DNA from 2 places in the Vibrio sp. ABH4_348 genome. Region 2 is predicted to be linked to the other one. Evidence: riboswitches for the same ligand, from Rfam matches in the RefSeq annotation. Region 2 holds a riboswitch; the other holds the start of a gene.
The links. A riboswitch is a leader RNA that binds a small molecule or an ion and turns the genes downstream of it on or off. The one in region 2 is predicted to bind lysine.
Positions count from the first base shown of each region.

Region 1: it holds a riboswitch for lysine, as region 2 does, so the genes downstream of both, lysC (lysine-sensitive aspartokinase 3) here and ACXAFJ_RS07430 (Na+/H+ antiporter NhaC family protein) in region 2, are expected to answer to the same signal.

Region 1 covers NZ_JBSWVW010000001.1:2,605,160-2,610,822, reverse strand. The annotation lists gene metH (methionine synthase) at 1-1,630, shown strand, start outside; gene lysC (lysine-sensitive aspartokinase 3) at 1,688-3,040, opposite strand; lysine riboswitch at 3,134-3,309, opposite strand; gene ACXAFJ_RS11870 (pyridoxal-phosphate-dependent aminotransferase family protein) at 3,465-4,577, shown strand; gene ACXAFJ_RS11865 (PglL family O-oligosaccharyltransferase) at 4,625-5,663, opposite strand, start outside.
Region 2 covers NZ_JBSWVW010000001.1:1,654,517-1,660,179, reverse strand. The annotation lists gene ACXAFJ_RS07440 (inosine/guanosine kinase) at 119-1,423, shown strand; gene ACXAFJ_RS07435 (H-NS family histone-like protein) at 1,468-1,875, opposite strand; lysine riboswitch at 2,275-2,452, shown strand; gene ACXAFJ_RS07430 (Na+/H+ antiporter NhaC family protein) at 2,559-4,142, shown strand; His leader region at 4,319-4,453, shown strand; gene hisG (ATP phosphoribosyltransferase) at 4,501-5,397, shown strand; gene hisD (histidinol dehydrogenase) at 5,403-5,663, shown strand, end outside.

The DNA of each region.
Region 1 (5,663 bases), 950 kb from region 2:
CAAAAACGCTTCTAAACCGATAGAAGTCATTGAAGGTCCATTGATGGACGGAATGAATGTCGTCGGCGACTTATTTGGTGAAGGTAAGATGTTCTTACCTCAGGTAGTAAAATCCGCTCGTGTGATGAAACAAGCGGTTGCTCATTTAGAACCATTCATCAATGCTGAAAAACAACAAGGTACTTCTAACGGTAAGATATTGCTGGCGACCGTAAAAGGCGATGTTCACGACATCGGTAAAAACATCGTGGGCGTGGTACTGCAATGTAATAACTACGAGATCATCGATCTAGGTGTGATGGTGCCTTGTGAACAAATTCTGAAGGTCGCCAAGGAAGAGAACGTTGATATTATTGGTCTATCAGGATTGATCACGCCTTCACTTGATGAAATGGTTCACGTCGCCAAAGAAATGGAACGACTTGATTTTAACTTACCATTGCTGATCGGCGGTGCAACAACCTCTAAAGCGCATACCGCGGTTAAAATCGAACAAAATTACAGTGAGCCAGTCGTTTACGTAAATAACGCCTCAAGAGCTGTAGGTGTGTGTTCAGCTTTGCTTTCTGAAACTCAAAAACCTGCTTTTGTCGAAAAGCTACAAGCGGATTATGAAGTGGTAAGAGAGCAACACGCTCGTAAACGTCCACGCACTAAACCAGTCACACTAGAACAGGCACGTGCCAATAAAGTCGCGATAGATTGGAATAATTACACACCGCCTCAGCCAGCAAAGCCGGGTGTTCATGTGTTTGAAGACTTCGATGTGGCCACGCTTCGCAAGTACATAGACTGGACACCGTTCTTTATGACCTGGTCTTTGGTCGGTAAGTATCCTGCGATACTTGAACACGAAGAAGTGGGTGAAGAAGCGAAACGCTTGTTTAAAGATGCGAACGACTGGTTAGACCGATTTGAAAAAGAAAAATTAGTCACCGCAAGCGGCATGTGTGCCCTGTTCCCCGCCAATAGTGTTGGTGATGATATTGAAGTGTACAAGGATGAAACCCGTACAGAAGTTGCTCATACATTACTGAATCTTCGTCAGCAAACCGAAAAGCCGAAGGGCTTTAATTATTGTCTTTCGGACTATGTTGCACCTAAATCCTGTGGCAAACCTGATTGGGTTGGCGCATTTGCAGTAACGGGTGGAATAGGAGAGCGAGAGCTAGCCGACAAGTACAAAGAGCAAGGTGACGATTACAACGCAATCATGATCCAAGCGGTCGCCGATCGTTTGGCTGAAGCCTTTGCAGAATATCTGCACGAGAAAGTTCGTCGTGAAATTTGGGGTTATGCCTCTGACGAAAACTTATCAAATGAAGATTTGATTCGCGAAAAATACCAAGGTATTCGACCTGCACCTGGTTACCCAGCGTGTCCTGAACATACTGAAAAAGGGACGTTATGGAACATGCTAGATGTTGAAAAGATAATTGGTATGGAGCTCACTACAAGTTACGCAATGTGGCCTGGTGCGGCGGTTTCGGGATGGTATTTCTCGCACCCTGATTGTCGATACTTCGCGATCGCTCAGATCCAGGACGATCAAGTTGATGATTATGCAAACCGTAAAGGTTGGGACAGGCTAGAAGCTGAAAAATGGCTTGGACCCAATATTAACGGTTAGTGGAAATCCAAAGGAAAGGGTTGGCATTTGCCAACCCTTATTAATTCAATGAATTGTTTAGCTTTCTAGCAATTCAGCGTGGAGCTTTTGAATCGCTGGCTTTGCATCGGTGTCGTTAAGCAGGAAACATAAGTTATGTTGACTTGCTCCGTAACAAATCATCCGCAAGTTGATTCCTTCTAGTGTACCAAATACCTGCCTAGCGTAACTGCGACTTTCACTCATGTTGTTGCCGATTAGTGCAACCAAGCTCAAGTTGTTTTCGACCTTAACAGTACACAGTTCTTCAAGTTCAAGTCGCGCTTCTTCTGGCAACTGTGGCGCACCGCCAGATGTATCGGTTTTATCTAGAGTTAGTGAAACACTGATCTCAGATGTTGTGACCAAATCGACCGACACTTTGTGTTTAGCAAGAATTTCAAACACCTTTGCTAGAAAGCCGTAGGCGTGGAACATGTTTGCACTGCGCAATGTCACCATGGTTTGATTACTGCGTAATGCTAGCGCGCGGAATAGCGGTGAGCTTTCTACCGTATCGCGAATCCACGTACCGCCTTGCTCTGGTGCTTTTGATGAACCAACAAATACAGGGATACCACGACGAAGTGCAGGAACTAAAGTCGAAGGATGAAGAATCTTGGCGCCAAAGTTAGCCATTTCTGACGCTTCACTGAAGCTGATTTCTTGAATTGGTCTAGCATTGGCTGCTACTCGAGGGTCAGTGGTATAGATTCCTGGTACGTCGGTCCAGATCTCAAGACCGGTAGCTTGTACCGCTTCTGCTATTAGGGCTGCACTGTAGTCACTTCCACCACGACCTAGAGTGGTTGTATTGCCTTCTTCATCGGACCCGATAAAACCCTGTGTGACGACCACATGCTCAGCACATAGTGGAGCTAGTAGTTCTTGTGCTTTTTGAGCCGTTAGCTCAACTTGTGGCTCTGCTCGGCCATATTGGCTATCGGTTTTGAGTACGTCGCGAATATCAAAACGCACTGCGTTTACTCCGCGTTCACGCATCAACTGAGCCAATATGTGAGTTGACATAAGCTCACCACAAGCAACCAAGTGATCGGTAAGTTTTGTGGTCACTTGAATTGATGCTGCTTCCGCTAAGCTGTGCACTGTATCTAGAATTTTTTCGATTTCTTCAATGATGCTATCGCCATCTTGGAGTTGCTCAATGATAGAAAAATGAATCTGACGAATTTGCTCGACAACTTGGTTACGTTGAGCTTCATCACTTACCCCATTAGCCAGATCAACCAATAAGTTAGTGACTCCAGAGCAAGCACTACTGACAATGACACGGGTATCTGAATTATTTTCTACGATAGTTGCACAACGACTCATGGCTTCAAAATTCGCCACGCTAGTGCCACCAAATTTAGCAATATTAACTGTGCTCACAGTTGATCTCCCAAAGCTTACAAATATACAAACCAATTGTTGGATTGCTTATGAAGAAAGCGAGGATGAGCAGGAAGAAGGGATAAAAGAAATCACTTCAGAAGCTCATCATTCGATAGACGAATGACAGTTGATGGGATTCAACCCAAGTCAACCGACAAACCATAGCCTCATCTATAGTTCATCTCGGCACTGCTCCCCCTGAGTCGAAAGTTTTGGAGTGAGGCTCCACGTTCGACCTGCCTGGGCAGTGCTCCTCTTCTGCATAAAGCGGCCCTATTGAACGATGGAATGTGAGCTTTGTCAATCAATAACTCAGAGCGCGCTCACCGAAACTTATCCGCTCGACTTAAGCACTATTGTGATAAGCACATTAACGCACTAAGTTAAATGAAGTTAGCTAATACCCTGAGAGGACCATGTAATGGAAAGCTTTATCCCACCGAAGAGAATTTTGATGGGGCCTGGCCCATCTGATATTTCACCTAATGTGTTGCAAGCGATGAGCCGGCCGACGCTAGGACACTTAGACCCACTATTTATCGGCATGATGGATGAGATTAAATCTTTGCTCCAATATGCTTTTCAAACTGAAAACTCGTTCACTATCGCCTTGTCTGCTCCGGGAAGTGCGGGAATGGAAGCCTGCTTTGTTAATTTGGTGGAGCCCGGTGATAAAGTTCTAGTATGCCGTAATGGGGTATTCGGCGAGCGAATGCGTGAAAATGTTGTTCGGTCTGGTGGCGAGGTGATACTGGTTGACGACGAGTGGGGCAAGCCTGTTGATTGTAACAAGGTTGAGCAAGTACTGAGAGACAACCCCGATGTTAAAATTCTCGCTTTTGTTCATGCTGAAACGTCAACGGGAGTTGAGTCAGATGCTCAGCAACTCGGCAAAATGGCAAAGCAATTTGGTGTACTCACAATTGTCGATACCGTCACTAGTTTGGGCGGGATTCCTCTTAAAGTTGACGAATGGCAGCTAGATGCTGTGTACTCGGGTAGTCAAAAGTGTTTATCTTGTACTCCAGGATTATCGCCACTAACGTTTTCTGATGAAGCTATCAAGAAAATCGAAAGTCGGATTTCTCCTGTACAAAGCTGGTTCTTAGATCAGTCACTAGTTCTTGGCTACTGGGGAGGCGGCGCAAAACGCAGCTATCACCATACCGCGCCAGTTAACGCGCTCTATGGCCTTCATGAATCACTAGTCATGTTGAAAAAAGAGGGCTTGGAAGCGAGTTGGCAAAGACACCTGCGTGCCCATGAGTATCTCGCTAGAGAACTGGAAAAACTGGGTATTGAGTTTCTAGTGGATAGTCAATATCGATTGCCCCAATTAAACAGTGTTAAAGTACCAGATGGCGCAGTTGACCAAGAAGTTCGGACTCAATTACTACACGACTTTAATCTCGAAATTGGCGCTGGACTTGGTCAGTTTTCAGGTAAGGCATGGCGTATTGGTTTAATGGGCTATGGTGCGAGAAATGAAAATATTGCATTGCTCGCCCATGCTTTAAAACAAGTACTAAATTAGTGAGATTTGTACTTTTCTAAGTGTTGCAGGAAACATTACGTAGCAAATTACTGTCTCGCTATGCTTATAGGGACTCCTGAACTCTGAGTGGAAAGGGAGTCACTGGCTCGGCTTGGCGCCTGATAGTGAAGCTGCTCTATCCCTTTTAGGTTTGGAAATAAAAATCGAGCTTCATCCCTTATTTGTTCGGCTTTGTCGTGTTCCCCAATTGCTTGATACGCCAATATTAGGTTTTGATAAAACGCTGGTCTTGGTTTCTCTTTGATGATCTCTTGAGCCCAGCTAATAAAAGGCATAATGAGTTCGTCGTTTTGGGTATACAAGCCAATATTGAGATAGCTACTGTAAATATTCCAATCGTATCTGTCTTGCCAAACAATTGGGTTTGTTACCTTGTGTAGGATATTGGCATCTCTAGGGTTACTTTGTTCGTATTGGCTCAATACATAGTTTGAATGCAGAGCCGTGAGCATAATAAAACCGGTAATTAGCGGCACAAAGACACTGCCAATCCTCAGACTGAATTGGCTAATCGCAGTGATTCTAACCTTTTTGTACTTTGCCACTCGTTGGTCAACCCAATATAGAAGTATGATCAGCGTTATCCAGTGAATGGCAGAGTGGTAAAATGGATATTCAAGCTGAGAATGAAGTAACAAAGGTACAAACAAACTCAGTGACGCCATTCTTGTCCCAGCTTTATCGGTAATGATACGACTTAACACTAACAAAGCCGCGATGAATATGCCTAGTACCGGGAGTATCCCCCCCTCAACTGCCCAAAAAAGGATCTCGTTGTGAGGGTGATTCATAGAAGGTAACCCGGGTTTATAGTCTGAGTTCAGTTGATGCTGGTTTGCGGTATATACGATGTACTCCGATTCAAACTTACCATAGCCATAGCCACTAAATGGCTTTTCGATATACATATCGAGGGCCTGCGGATAAATATACGAACGCACATCTTGTAAGGTGGCTTTTGACTCAATTATAGAGTCTTTATCCTTGTATGATTCAGCTGGCCACATCGAGGCAAGTATGCCAATAAACAAGCCAGTCAAAAGCGATAACCCCCAAATTCCTAGT
Region 2 (5,663 bases):
TTGTTGTTCCCACTCAAGAAATTATTAGGGCAAACGTTTGCTATAATTTTAGCCATTGATGCTCGATTTGGGTCAAGCTACAATCGCGCGCTTTGTCATACACAACTCCGTACTGCTGATGAAATTTCCGGGTAAACGCAAGTCCAAACACTACTTTCCAGTTGATTCTCGTGACCCCTTGGTCACCGCACAGAATGAAATGGGAGAACGAGAAACCATACACGTGATTGGTATCGATCAAACTTTGGTGGACATTGAAGCTAAAGTAGAAAACTCGGTCATCGAGCAATACCAGTTAAGTCGCGGACACTCTTTGGAAATCAGTGACGATCAAGCTGAGGCCCTATACAACCAATTAAAGAAAGAAGACTTAGTTCATGAAGAGCATGCCGGCGGAACTATTGGTAATACGCTTCACAACTATTCTGTGTTGGCAGACGACAAATCCATCTTATTAGGTGTGATGAATCAACAAATTAAGATTGGTAGTTATGGTTACCGCTATTTGTGTAATACCTCAAGCCGTGTCGATCTGGACTATTTGCAGGCAGTAGATGGTGCGATAGGTCGCTGCTTTGCACTTATTTCGGAAGACGGCGAGCGAACAATGGCGATCAACGCCGGTCACATGAACCAACTGAGACCGAATAGTATTCCAGAGTCTATTTTTGAAAATGCATCAGCATTAGTTCTGTCTTCTTACTTGGTTCGTTGCAAAGAATCAGATCCGATGCCGCAAGCCGTATATCAAGCCATAGAGTACGCGAAAGCCGCGGATGTACCGGTTGTGTTGACCACAGGTACTAAGTTTGTAATTGAGCAAGACCCTGAGTTTTGGAAAAACTTCATTCGCGACCATGTGTCTGTACTTGCTATGAATGAAGAAGAAGCATGTGCTTTGACTGGAGAAGATGATCCACTTACCGCTGCCGATATTGCCCTTGAATGGACCGATTTGGTCTTGTGTACCGCCGGGCCTGCAGGTTTATTTATCGCTGGTTACACCGAGGAAAGTGGTAAGCGAGAAACATCGAGACCTTTACTACCGGGTAAAATTGCAGAATTTAATCGCTTTGAGTTTAGCCGTCCGATGTTGAAAGACAAATGTCTAACCCCAATGAAAGTGTATTCTCATATTGCTCCGTATATGGGTGGTCCAGAAAAAATTAAAAATACTATCGGTGCTGGAGATGCTGCTTTATCTGCATTGCTGCACGATATGTCCGCCAATAAATATCACAAAGTGAAAGTACCAAATTCGAGCAAGCATAAGTTCGAATACTTAACTTATTCCTCGTTCTCGCAGGTTTGTAAATACGCAAACAGAGTGAGTTACGAAGTATTGGTACAGCATTCTCCACGTTTGTCTGGCGCTTTACCTGAACGGGAAGATAGCCTGGAAGAAGCCTATTGGGAAAGATAAAAAAAGCCCTTCATTTGAAGGGCTTTTTTTTAACTATTTTGAGATTAAATCAAAAAGTCTTCCAGAGATTTGCCTGAGTCAAGCTGAGTTTGGATCGCTGATGGGGTACGGCCTTGGCCAGTCCAAGTTTTCTCGTTGCCGTTTTGATCTTGGTATTTGTATTTAGCAGGGCGTGGAGCGCGCTTAGATTTTGTCTTAGTTTTAGTTTCACCGCTTAATGCAGTAATTAATGCATCTACGTCGATACCTTCTGCAGAAATTTGCTCAGCAATTTCTGCTAATTTGGCTTCTTGTGCTGCACGAGCTTCACGTTCAGCTTCTTCTGCTTCTTTTCTTTCTGCTACAACAGTACTGAATTTATCTAGCGCTTCTTCTAGTTGCTCTAAGGTTAATTCACGTGCTAGTGCGCGCAGGCTACGAATATTCAAAAGGGTTTTAGTCAGATCCGACATGCTGCTTCCTTAAATTTAAATGGCGACTAATTAATAATATTGAAAACAATATAAATCAATATCTTGTCAATGTGCAAACAAATTCCAAATAATAATAGCCATTGAAATTAGATTGTCCAATTAATTCTGTCACTAAATATCAAAATATATCGATTAGATTGAATATATAAAGAATACTGGCTGTTCGAATTATTTGTTTAGGCTAAGTCTATTTTCCGAAGTTGCGTATTTCATTGGTGGCATATGTTCTCAAACTATAGATTGAGATTATATGGTAGATACTGGCTGTCGTGACGGTTTATCTGTTGATGATAGTTTTGTTGATGGTATAATTCACTGACTTTATGCGTAAATGTTGAGATATTGTTTCAATTTTAACGAGTTGTACATGTTTCAATGTCACGCGGTAGAGGTGCAATGTAGAAGAGTCGCTTACATTGGGGTGATGCCAATGAATGTAAGTAAAAGGCTGCTTTGCCGAAGTTAATGAGCTGATATCAAGGCCGTTAGCTGGGGTTAGTTCGAATAGGGCTAACACTGCCATAGTTTATTAATACTATGGAGCGCTACTGTGGGCAGTAGGGAAAACATTCGTTTTCCTTTCACTAGCTTTTTGCTTTCTGATTTAAACTTCAGTTTCTACAGTAGATCTCCAATAACACATAAAATGGTTTTTGAAGATCATGAATTTACTTGATTTTGCGGCATCGCCGCTGTCGGTGTTACCACCGATTATTGCTTTAGCCCTGGCGATTTTGACACGGAAAGTTTTGTTGTCTTTGGGTGTAGGTGTGGTTTTAGGCGCCTTGTTACTAAACGATTTCCAACTTCTTAACAGTGCGAGTTATATCGGTAGCAAAGTGAAAGGGGTGGTTTTTGAAGACGGCGGCCTAAATAGCTGGAACATGAGCATTGTCGGCTTCTTATTGCTACTCGGTATGATGACAGCATTGTTATCGTTGTCTGGCGGCACTAGGGCATTTGCCAACTGGGCTCAGTCTAGAGTGAAGAGCAAACGTGGTTCTAAGCTCCTTGCAGCTTTTCTAGGTGTGTTCATTTTTGTCGATGATTATTTCAACAGCCTAGCGGTCGGTGCTATCTCACGTCCGGTTACCGATCGATTCTATGTATCTCGTTCTAAGCTGTCATACATTCTTGACTCAACTGCCGCACCAATGTGCGTAATGATGCCGGCATCGAGCTGGGGTGCGTACATCATGACGATCATTGTCGGTATTCTAACTGCACACGGTATTGAAGAATACTCAGCATTAGGCGCTTATATAAACTTAGTTCCGATGAACTTCTATGCGTTATTTGCCGTTTTGATGGTGTTTGCGGTTATTTGGTTCGGACTAGATGTGGGCAAAATGCGTGAGCACGAAATTAAAGCTTCACAAGGTCTAACAAACGAAACCGACTCTGTTCATAACTTGCAAGATGACTTGGGCGTCGTAGAAAGCGAAAAAGGCAAGGTAATAGACCTTATTCTGCCTATACTGTCGCTTGTTGTGTCTACGGTTGGCTTCATGATGATGACGGGTGCTCAAGCACTATCGAGTGATGGTCAGGCATTTAGCGTATTGGGTGCGTTTGAAAACACGGATGTGGGTAAGTCACTCATATACGGTGGTCTCGTCGGTGTCGCATTTGCTCTGTTAGCTAACGTAAGACAGTCAATTCCAAGCAAACAAATTGCACATGCCCTTTGGGTGGGCGCAAAGTCTATGTTTGGTGCTATTGCGATATTGTTCTTTGCGTGGAGTATCGGCTCAGTCATTGGTGATATGAATACAGGTAAGTACTTGTCAACATTAGCGCAAGGTAATATTTCCCCTCAATGGTTACCTGTGATTCTGTTTTTATTAGCTGGTGCAATGGCATTTTCAACAGGCACGTCTTGGGGTACCTTTGGAATTATGCTACCAGTTGCAGGTGATATGGCGGCTGCAACTGATGTTGTACTAATGCTTCCTATGCTTGCGGCTGTGTTGGCAGGCTCTGTGTTTGGCGACCATTGTTCGCCAATTTCCGACACTACCATCCTATCCTCGACTGGTGCAAAGTGTGATCATATAGATCACGTGGCGACTCAGCTTCCATATGCGCTGTCTGTGGCGGCCATAGCTTGTGTTGGATTTGTGGTACTTGGCTGGACAGGTTCGACAGTTATATCGTTCATGGCGGCCACCATCGTATTTGGTGTGGTTTGTGCGGTACTATCAAAGCTGTCGAAGGCGAAAATTTCGGTGGCTCAGCATAGCTAAGTGAAATGCATGTTTAGTAATAAACGGGAGGCTTTGGCCTCCCGTTTTTATTTGTCTAATACAAAAATGAAAAAAACAGAAATTTCAGTTGCAATCACACACATCCTTAGTTAGTGTGATCACAAGTTTGCAGTTATGATTTAAATAAGTATGCGTTTTTCTTTGAATAATATTCATCGTCACCATCATCACCCAGTTTAGTCTTTCGGGAGATGCACGCATACCCGGGAGGCAGGAAACTCCCGGAGGTCATTGGCATTAAGATTCAATACGAAACCCTCGGGAGACCAAACTTCCGAGGGTTTTTTCGTTTTTGCTTAGAATTTGAACTTTAGAATCGACAGGTAGGGATAGAGTAATGTCACAAAATCGTCTAAGAATCGCCATTCAAAAGAAAGGTCGTTTGAGTAAAGAGTGTCAAACACTACTCAAAAAGTGCGGTGTTAAATTTAACTTAATGGGGGAGCGCCTAGTTGTTCACTCCCTCAACATGCCAATCGATTTGCTACTCGTTCGTGATGACGACATTCCGGGTTTAATTATGGATGGGGTCGTTGACCTAGGCTTTATTGGTGAAAACGAACTGGAAGAGGTTCGTCTAGACCGTAAAGCGGTCGGTGAGCCAAACGAATTTGTTTCACTGCGTCGTCTTGATTTTGGTGGTTGTCGTTTGTCAATCGCAATAGATAAAGACGTAGAGTACAACGGCCCACAAGATTTGGCTGGCAAGAGAATCGCCACTACTTACCCACAACTGCTTAAGGCATACATGGACGAAGTTGGCGTACCTTTCTCTACCTGTGTATTAACAGGCTCTGTTGAAGTTGCCCCTCGAGCTGGGTTAGCCGACGCCATTGCTGATTTGGTATCGACAGGCGCAACGCTAGAAGCAAATGGTTTAAAAGAAGCGGAAGTCATTTTCCAATCAAAAGCGACATTGATTCAACGTGTTGGCGAGTTTGATGCAGAAAAAACTGCGCTGATTGAAAAGCTTTTGACGCGTATGCAGGGCGTACAGCAAGCGAAAGAGTCTAAATACATCATGCTTCACGCACCGACTGAAAAACTGGACCAAATTAAAGCTTTGCTACCAGGTGCGGAAGATCCAACTGTTTTGCCTTTATCTGCCGAAAAAAATCGCGTGGCTGTACATCTAGTCAGTTCGGAAAACTTGTTCTGGGAAACCATGGAGCAACTCAAAGAGCTTGGTGCGAGCTCTATTCTTGTCCTTCCAATTGAGAAGATGATGGGGTAAAGCAAATGAGAACGGTAGTTTGGCAATCGTTGAGCGAATCTCAGCAAAACAATGTTCTTGAGAGGCCTGCTATTTTAGAAGGGGCTAACATTACTGCAGCCGTTAGCTCGGTGATCGACCAAGTAAAGAAAGATGGCGACCAGGCACTCAAGGCGCTAACTAAGAAGTTTGATGGCGTTGACGTCGACAATATCCGAATTTCAAATGACGAAATTGAAGCGGCTTCTTCGCGTTTGACCACTGAGATGAAGCAAGCGCTCGAACAG